Regions from separate parts of the Shinella sp. HZN7 genome, predicted to be linked through region 1. Evidence: riboswitches for the same ligand, from Rfam matches in the RefSeq annotation. Region 1 holds a riboswitch; the other holds the start of a gene.
What was found. Region 1 has a riboswitch for S-adenosylmethionine ahead of metA (homoserine O-succinyltransferase). Riboswitches for the same ligand answer to the same signal wherever they lie in the genome.

Region 1 (4,337 bases):
CATCCTTCCGCGACCATCCGCTACCTGCACCAGGCCCCGGATTTCGACGGCTACGACACGGTCGCGGCCTATGCGGAGGCGGGCCTCGGGCCGAGCGACGATCCCTATCGCGTCACCTATCTGCTCGAACATCTCGGGCTTACCGGCAGCGAGGACCCGAAATCGCTGTCGGGCGGCGAGGCGCGCCGGGCGGCGCTGGCCCGGGTGATGGCGCCGGAGCCGGACATCCTTCTCCTCGACGAGCCGACCAACCATCTCGATCTTCCGACCATCGAATGGCTGGAAGGCGAGCTGCAGTCCACCCGCTCGGCCCTCGTCGTCATCTCGCACGACCGCCGCTTCCTCGAAAAGGTGTCCAACGCCACCGTCTGGCTGGATCGCGGCCAGTCGCGGCGGCTCAACCGCGGCTTCGGCCATTTCGAGGCCTGGCGCGACGAGGTGCTGGAGGCCGAGGAGCTGGAGCAGCACAAGCTCGGCAAGGCGATCGAGCGCGAGGAGCACTGGCTGCGCTACGGCGTCACCGCAAGGCGCAAGCGCAACATGCGCCGCCTCGGCGCGCTACACGATCTGCGCGCCCGCTATCGCGGCCACAAGGGGCCGCAGGGCAGCGTGCAGGCCAGCGCCTCCGATGCGCAGGAATCCGGCAAGCTGGTGATCGAGGCGGAGAAGATCACCAAGGCCTATGGCGAGCGCACTATCGTCGCGCCGTTCTCGATCCGCGTGCATCGCGGCGATTGCATCGGCCTCGTCGGCCCGAACGGCGCCGGCAAGACGACGCTGCTCAAGATGCTGACCGGGCAACTGGCGCCCGACAGCGGCACCGTCAAGCTCGGCACGAACCTGGAGATCGCCACGCTCGACCAGCGCCGCGAGGACCTCAACCTCGACGACACGCTCGCCCATTACCTCACGGACGGGCGCGGCGAGACGCTGCTCGTCAACGGGGAACAGCGGCACGTCACCGGCTACATGAAGGAGTTCCTGTTCCAGCCCGAGCAGGCCCGCACGCCGATCCGCAACCTCTCGGGCGGTGAGCGCGCCCGGCTGATGCTGGCGCGCATCCTGTCGCGGCCGACAAACCTCCTCATCCTCGACGAGCCGACCAACGACCTCGACATCGAGACGCTCGACCTCCTGCAGGAGATCGTCGCGGGCTTTGCCGGCACCGTGCTGCTCGTCAGCCACGACCGCGACTTCCTCGACCGCACCGTCACCTCGACCATCGCACCCGCCGACCCGGAAAGTCCCGACGGTCGCTGGATCGAATATGCCGGCGGCTATTCCGACATGATGGCGCAGCGCCGCGGCGCGATCGAGGAGAAGCGCAAGGCGGAAAAGGCCGAGAAGGCGAAGGCGGTCGAGACATCCGCCGCGGCCCCGGCGGAGAACAGGGGCAAGGCGAAGCTCTCCTACAAGCAGAAATTCGCCCTGGAGAACCTGCCGAAGGAAATGGAGAAGGCGGAGAAGGAGATCGCCGCCCGCGAGGCGAAGATGGCCGATCCCGCCCTCTTCACCAAGGATCCCGCCACCTTCAACAGGCTGGCCGCGGAGATGGAAAAGCTGCGCCAATCCCTGACGGCGATGGAGGAAGAATGGCTGGAACTGGAAATGCTGCGCGAGGAGCTGGAAGGGTAGGCGACCTCGAAATCAGGGTTGCCGGGGCCGTGTTCCATCCGGAACAGCGCCGTGCCCGGCAATATGGGACAGTCTGATCACTGGATGAGAGGAGCTCATCCTGTAACCCGGAAGAGATCAGGAGAGTCCCATGCGCAAGTTCGTCATTTCCGCCGTCGTCGCCGTCGTCGCCGCTGTTTCCTTCGCCGCCCCGTCGCAGGCCGGCTATTACGGTTACGGCCACAAGAGCTACGGCTGGAAGAGCTACGGCCACGGCCATCACGGCTACAAGAAGCACTACCGCGTCAAGCGCCACCATGACGGCTACTACGGCCATCGCTGGGGCGGCGGTTGGGGCGGCAAGGTCTATTACAAGAAGCGTTACTACAGCTACTACTGAGCTGCCGCCTTTTTTGTAGAAGCAAGGCCCGGATGCCCGTCGCATCCGGGCCTTGCCCGTTTCCGGCCATGGATTGATTCATCGCCTGACTAGCGCTATTTAAACGGCTCGTGGTGATTTGGCCGGCCGGCTTGCAGCCACGTTAAACAAGTCGCTAAAGGGCCGCGCGAGGAAAAACCTTCCGTGGACCGGTTGCGACACTGTTGCGGCCGGTTTTGTTTTTCGATCGAGTGAGACATGCCCATCAAGATTCCCGATACGCTTCCCGCCTTCGAAACCCTCGTCAACGAGGGCGTGCGGGTGATGACCGAGACGGTGGCGATCCGGCAGGATATCCGCCCCTTGCAGATCGGGCTGCTCAACCTCATGCCGAACAAGATCAAGACGGAAGTGCAGATGGCGCGCCTTGTCGGCGCCTCCCCGCTGCAGGTCGAGCTGTCGCTGGTGCGCGTCGGCGGACACCGGGCGAAGAATACGTCGGAAGAGCACCTGCTCGCCTTCTACGATACGTGGGAGGAGGTGCGGCACCGCAAGTTCGACGGTTTCATCATCACCGGCGCGCCTGTCGAGACGCTCGACTACGAGGACGTCACCTATTGGGACGAGATGAAGCAGATCCTCGACTGGACTACGACCAACGTTCATTCGACGCTGAATGTCTGCTGGGGCGCGATGGCGGCGATCTATCATTTCCACGGCGTGCCGAAGCACACGCTGGAGGAAAAGGCCTTCGGCGTCTACCGCCATCACAACCGCAAGCCTTCGTCGGTCTATCTCAACGGTTTCTCCGACAATTTCGAGGTGCCGGTCTCGCGCTGGACGGAAATCCGCATCGAGGACATCCGGGCGGTGCCGGAGCTCGACATCCTGCTCGATTCCGACGAGACCGGCGTCTGCCTCGTGCGGGAGCAGGCCGGAAACCGCCTCTATATCTTCAACCATGTGGAATATGATTCCACCTCGCTCGCCGACGAATATTTCCGCGATGTCTCGGCCGGCGTGCCGATCAAGCTGCCGAAGAACTATTTCCCGCACAACGATCCGTCGCTGCCGCCGCAGAACCGCTGGCGCGGCCATGCGCATCTGCTCTTCGGCAACTGGATCAACGAGATCTACCAGACCACACCCTACGATCTGGAAAAGATCGGAACCGGAGCCTGACCCATGAGCCGTGTCGTCATTCGCCCGCTGCATGAAGATGATGAAGGCGAATGGCGACGCCTGTGGACCGCCTATCTCGCCTTCTACGAGACGGTGCTGCCGGAGGAGGTCTATGCCACCACCTTCGCCCGGCTGACGGGCAAGGCATCGGAGGGCGAGTATCGCGGCCTCCTCGCCACGCTCGACGGCAAGCCCGTCGGTCTTGCGCACTACCTCTTCCACCGCTCCTGCTGGACGATCGGCAATGTCTGCTACCTGCAGGATCTCTTTGCCGATCCCGACGTGCGCGGCTCCGGCATCGGCCGGGCGTTGATCGAAGGCGTCTATGCCAAGGCAAAAGAGGCGGGCTCGCCCGAGGTTTACTGGATGACGCAGGCGTTCAACACGACGGCGCGCCAGCTCTATGACCGCATCGCCGACAAGACGCCCTTCATCATCTACCAGAAATCCTTCTGAACAGGGCCGTCGAAAAGTATGACTTTTCTGTTGCGGATGAAGGGGAATTGCAGCAGGTTGCCGCGCCGGACCGGCGACCAGCGGAGGAGAGGCGAGCGTGGGCAGCGGAAATGAAATCTTCGGGCGCCTGGAGAATGGCGAAACGGTCGAGCGGATCCGCCTTGCCGGCGGCGGGCTGGTGGCGCATGTCCTCACCTGGGGGGCGGTCATCCAGGACCTTCGGCTTGACGGGCACGATGCGCCGCTGGTGCTCGGCTTCGAGGACCTTGCCGGCTATCTCCATCACTCGCCCTATTTCGGCGCGACGCCCGGGCGCTGCGCCAACCGCATCAAGGACGGGCGTTTCTCGATCGACGACGCGGATTTCCAGCTCGAATGCAACGAGGGTGGGGTCACCCATCTGCATGGCGGCAGAGACGGCATCGGTCGGCAGAACTGGCGCATCGCCGCACAGGACACCGACGTCGTCACCCTGTCGCTGATCGACCCTGCTGGCCGCGCCGGCTATCCCGGCAATTGTGCCATCACCTGCACCTACAGGCTTTCCGGCGAGGGCGTGCTCTCCGTCGTCTATGAGGCCACGACGGATGCGCCGACTCCCGTCAACCTTTGCCAGCACAGCTATTTCAGCCTCGATGGCAGCCCCGACGCGCTCGGCCACGAGATTCGTGTCGCGGCGGAACATTACCTGCCCGTCGATGAAAGA
Region 2 (4,337 bases), 880 kb from region 1:
TCTTGCCGCAGCCGGAGGGGCCGAGGAAACAGACGAATTCACCATCGGCGATACCGAGGTCGATGCCCTTCAGCACCTCCAGAGCGCCAAAACCCTTGCGGAGATTCTCGATGCGGATCGATGCCAACGACGTCCTCCCTGCCGGCGAAACGTCCGGGCTCCCCAGCTATTGTTAAACGTTTATATCATAATAAAAACGTTTAATTTCGTTTGTAAAGTAGAAAATGAAATGGGTAGGACGCCCTGCCGAATCTCATCGGCACGACAGAGGACCGGCCGCGATGCGGCCGGCGCAAGCCCTTGCGGAAGCGGTATTATCCGGCGCGGAAATGTTTCGACAGCTTCAGGCCCTGTGCCTGATAGTTGGAGCCGAGGCCGGAACCGTAGAGGCCTTCGGGTGCGTCGAGCATGTGCTCGTAGACGAGGCGGCCGACGATCTGGCCGTGCTCGAGGATGAAGGGCACCTCGTGGCTGCGCACCTCCAGCACGGCGCGGCTGCCGGAGCCGCCGGCCGGGGCATGGCCGAAGCCGGGATCGAAGAAGCCGGCATAGTGCACGCGGAATTCGCCGACGAGCGGGTCGAAGGGCGTCATCTCGGCGGCATAGAGCGGCGGGACGTGCACGGACTCGCGGGAGACGAGGATATAGAACTCGTCGGGATCGAGGATCAGCTCGTTGCGGCCGCGGCTGAACAGCGGCTCCCAGAAATCGAAGATGTCGTGCTGGTTCTTGCGGTCGACATCGACGACGGAGGTGTGGTGCTTGCCGCGATAGCCGATCAGCCCGTCCGGACCGGTGCCCTTGAGGTCGATGGAAAGCGCGATGCCGCCGCCGGAGACGTTCGGCGTCTCGCTGGCGACGAGCGTATCCGTGCCGTGGAGGGCAAGCAGTTCGCTTTCGCCGAGCAGGGCATTGCCCTTGCGGAAACGGATCTGCGACAGGCGCGAGCCGCGGCGCACGACGATCGGGAAGGTACGCGGCGAGATTTCGAGATAGAGCGGACCGGAATAGCCGGCGGGGATCTTGTCGAATTCCTGGGCGCGATCGGTGATGACGCGGGTGAAGATGTCGAGGCGGCCGGTGGAGCTCTTCGGGTTGGCCGACGCCGCCAGCTCCGCCGGCAGGTCCAGGCTTTCCATCAGCGGCACGATGTAGACGCAGCCCGTCTCCAGCACCGCACCGTCGGTAAGGTCGATGACGTGCAGTTGCAGGCGGTCGAGCTTGTCGGCGACGAGATGGGACGGCCCCGGAAGGAAACTCGCCCGCACGCGGAAGGCTTTTGCGCCGAGCCTCAGGTCGAGGCTCGCCGGCTGGATCTGGTCGTCGTCCAGCGCCGTCTCGCTCTTCAACCTGCCGCTATCGAACAAGCCGCGAATGGCGTTGTCCGCCAGAATGCCCGTGCTGCGCGTCGCAGAACCACCCATCGTCATACCGTCCCGTCAGAGCAGGGGCCGGATGGTCCGGCCGTCTGCTTTCGTATCGTTTCTTCCGAAAACCGATGCCCACATTTCGGAACAATACCCGGAAGGCCCGCACAAAACCAAATGCCGCCAATTGACGCAAGCGCGGGGGCGCAGTATTAGCAGATTATCCCGTGGTGATTTGGCCGGCCGGCTTGCAGCCACGTAAAACAAGTAGCTAAAAAGGCCGGGTTCGAAACCGGCCTGCTTTTGCGGCCGGTTTTTTTGTTTGAAGGCGACGATCACATGAGCAAGTCCTGGCGCCCCGCCACCCAACTCGTTCACGGCGGAACCACCCGCTCCCAGCACGGCGAAACCGCCGAAGCCATCTTCCTGACGCAAGGCTTCGTCTACGACACCTCGGCGGCGGCCGAAGCCCGCTTCAAGGGCGAGACGGACGGCTTCATCTACGCCCGCTACGGCAGCCCGACCAACGACATGTTCGAAAAGCGCATGTGCATGCTGGAAGGCGCCGAGGATGCGCGCGCCACCGCGTCCGGCATGGCCGCCGTCTCCGCCGCGATCCTCTGCCAGCTCAAGGCCGGTGACCATATCGTCGCCGCCCGCGCGCTCTTCGGCTCCTGCCGCTGGGTGGTCGAGACGCTCGCGCCGAAATACGGCATCGAATGCACGCTGATCGACGGCCGCGACCTTGCCAACTGGGAAAAGGCGATCCGGAAGAACACCAAGGTCTTCTTCCTCGAAAGCCCGACAAACCCGACGCTGGAAGTGATCGACATCGCCGGTGTCGCCAAGCTCGCGAACCAGATCGGCGCCAAGGTCGTCGTCGACAACGTCTTCGCGACGCCGCTCTTCCAGAAGCCGCTGGAGCTCGGTGCCCATGTCGTCGTCTACTCGGCCACCAAGCATATCGACGGCCAGGGCCGCTGCCTCGGCGGCGTGGTGCTTTCCGACAAGGCGTGGATCGACGAGAACCTGCACGACTATTTCCGCCATACGGGCCCGGCCATGTCGCCGTTCAATGCCTGGACGCTGCTGAAGGGCATCGAGACGCTGCCGCTGCGCGTCAAGCAGCAGACGGAGAATGCCAGCCGCATCGCGGACTTCCTCGCCGACCGGAATGAGGTCGCCCGCGTGATCTATCCGGGCCGCAAGGACCATCCGCAGGCCGACATCATCGCCAAGCAGATGACGGGCGGCTCGACGCTCGTCTGCTTCGAGCTGAAGGGCGGCAAGGACGCAGCCTTCGCGCTGCAGGATGCGCTTGAGGTCGTGAAGATCTCCAACAATCTCGGCGACGCCAAGAGCCTCATCACCCATCCGGCGACGACGACGCACAAGAACCTGACGGACGAGGCACGCGCCGAGCTCGGCATTTCGGCCGGCACCGTGCGCCTTTCGGCCGGCATCGAGGACAGCGAGGACCTCATCGAGGATTTTGCCCGCGCGCTCTCCAGCATCAAGTCCTGAGCCCTTCGCCGTACCGATGGACAAATGCGGAAGCACCGGCCGGGGAGGCCGGTGCTTTCTTTGCTTATCCTTGACGAAACCACATTCGTGTAGAATAGCAGAAGCTAATCAGTTCAAGGCTTGCCCATGTATCGTGCGCTGACCCGCGACATCGAAGTGACCGTAGAGCCGTATTATCTGGCCGACCAGTCCGATCCCGACGACAGCCGCTATGTGTGGGGATACCGGGTGGTCATCGCGAACCATTCCGATGTCGCCGTGCGGCTGATGACGCGCTACTGGCACATTACCGACCAGAACGGCCAGGTCGACGAGGTGAACGGACCCGGCGTCATCGGCGAGCAGCCGGTGCTACGCCCCGGCGACACCTACGAATATTCCTCCGGCTGCCCGCTCGAAACACCCTCGGGCATCATGTTCGGCCGCTACCGCATGGAAGCGGAGAACGGCGAGGCGTTCGATGTGGCGATACCGGCGTTCTCGCTCGATACGCCGGGGCAGGCGCGCACGCTCAACTGAGGGCGGCAAGAATTATCCCTCATCCGGCCTGCCGGCCACCTTCTCCCCGCAAGCGGGGCGAAGGGACCAGACCGCATCGTTTTCCTGACATCGTTGTCGTGGATGAAGACCGGAGCCTTGCATCCTTCCCTTCTCCCCGCTTGCGGGGAGAAGGTGGCGGCAGCCGGATGAGGGGCGAGGCCCCTTACTGCGGCAGGACTTCCGCCGCTTCGAAGCGGTAGGTCGTCGAGCAGAATTCGCAGGTGACCGCGATTTCGCCCTTGTCATCCGCCGTATGCGCGATCTCCTCCGCGCTGAGGCCGGCCAGGACGCCCTTCAGCTTCTCGCGCGAACAGGAGCAGCGGTCGAAGACCTGCTGCGGCTGGTAGACGCGCACGCCCCGCTCATGGAAGAGGCGGAACAGCAGCCGTTCGGTGCCGACATTGGGATCCGTCAGCTCGTCCGCGTCGATCGTCTCGACCATGGCCTTGGCTTCGGCCCAGTTGTCGTCATCGGCGATCTTGTGGCCGGCCTCCTCGCCGTCGCCGCCCGGAAGGTCGGCCTGGCGCATGCGCTCCGGCGCCTGCGGCAGGAACTGCGCGACCATGCCGCCCGCGCGCCAGCGATGACGCGCCTTGCCGGCGGCATCGCGGTCGTAGAGTTCGGCGACGCCGAGGCGCACCTTGGTCGGGATTTGCTCCGACTGGCGGAAATAGACGCCGGCGATCTCCTCCAGCGTATGGCCGTCGAGCGGCACGATGCCCTGGTAGCGCTGGGTATGCGCGCCCTGGTCGATGGTGAAGGCGAGAATGCCCTTGCCCAGAAGCTCGTGCGGCTCCGTCGCGCCGGCCGCAATCGCGGCATCGAGCGCGGCCTGGTCGAAGCGGGCATAGGCGCGCACGTTCTCCGGCGCCGCGAAATCGGCCACCAGCAGGTCGACGGGGCCGT

Region 2: another riboswitch for S-adenosylmethionine. It lies ahead of shn_RS00580 (O-succinylhomoserine sulfhydrylase); the one in region 1 lies ahead of metA (homoserine O-succinyltransferase).

What each region holds. Positions count from the first base shown of each region.
Region 1 covers NZ_CP015736.1:3,918,477-3,922,813, reverse strand. Annotated here, with positions in the region: gene shn_RS18965 (ABC-F family ATP-binding cassette domain-containing protein) at 1-1,635, shown strand, start outside; gene shn_RS18960 (hypothetical protein) at 1,766-2,014, shown strand; SAM riboswitch at 2,115-2,192, shown strand; gene metA (homoserine O-succinyltransferase) at 2,252-3,175, shown strand; gene shn_RS18950 (GNAT family N-acetyltransferase) at 3,179-3,631, shown strand; gene shn_RS18945 (aldose epimerase family protein) at 3,729-4,337, shown strand, end outside.
Region 2 covers NZ_CP015736.1:118,868-123,204, reverse strand. Annotated here, with positions in the region: partial or broken gene shn_RS00590 (ATP-binding cassette domain-containing protein) at 1-127, opposite strand, end outside; gene shn_RS00585 (2'-deoxycytidine 5'-triphosphate deaminase) at 315-1,424, opposite strand; SAM riboswitch at 1,585-1,663, shown strand; gene shn_RS00580 (O-succinylhomoserine sulfhydrylase) at 1,707-2,891, shown strand; gene apaG (Co2+/Mg2+ efflux protein ApaG) at 3,018-3,410, shown strand; gene shn_RS00570 (Hsp33 family molecular chaperone) at 3,595-4,337, opposite strand, start outside.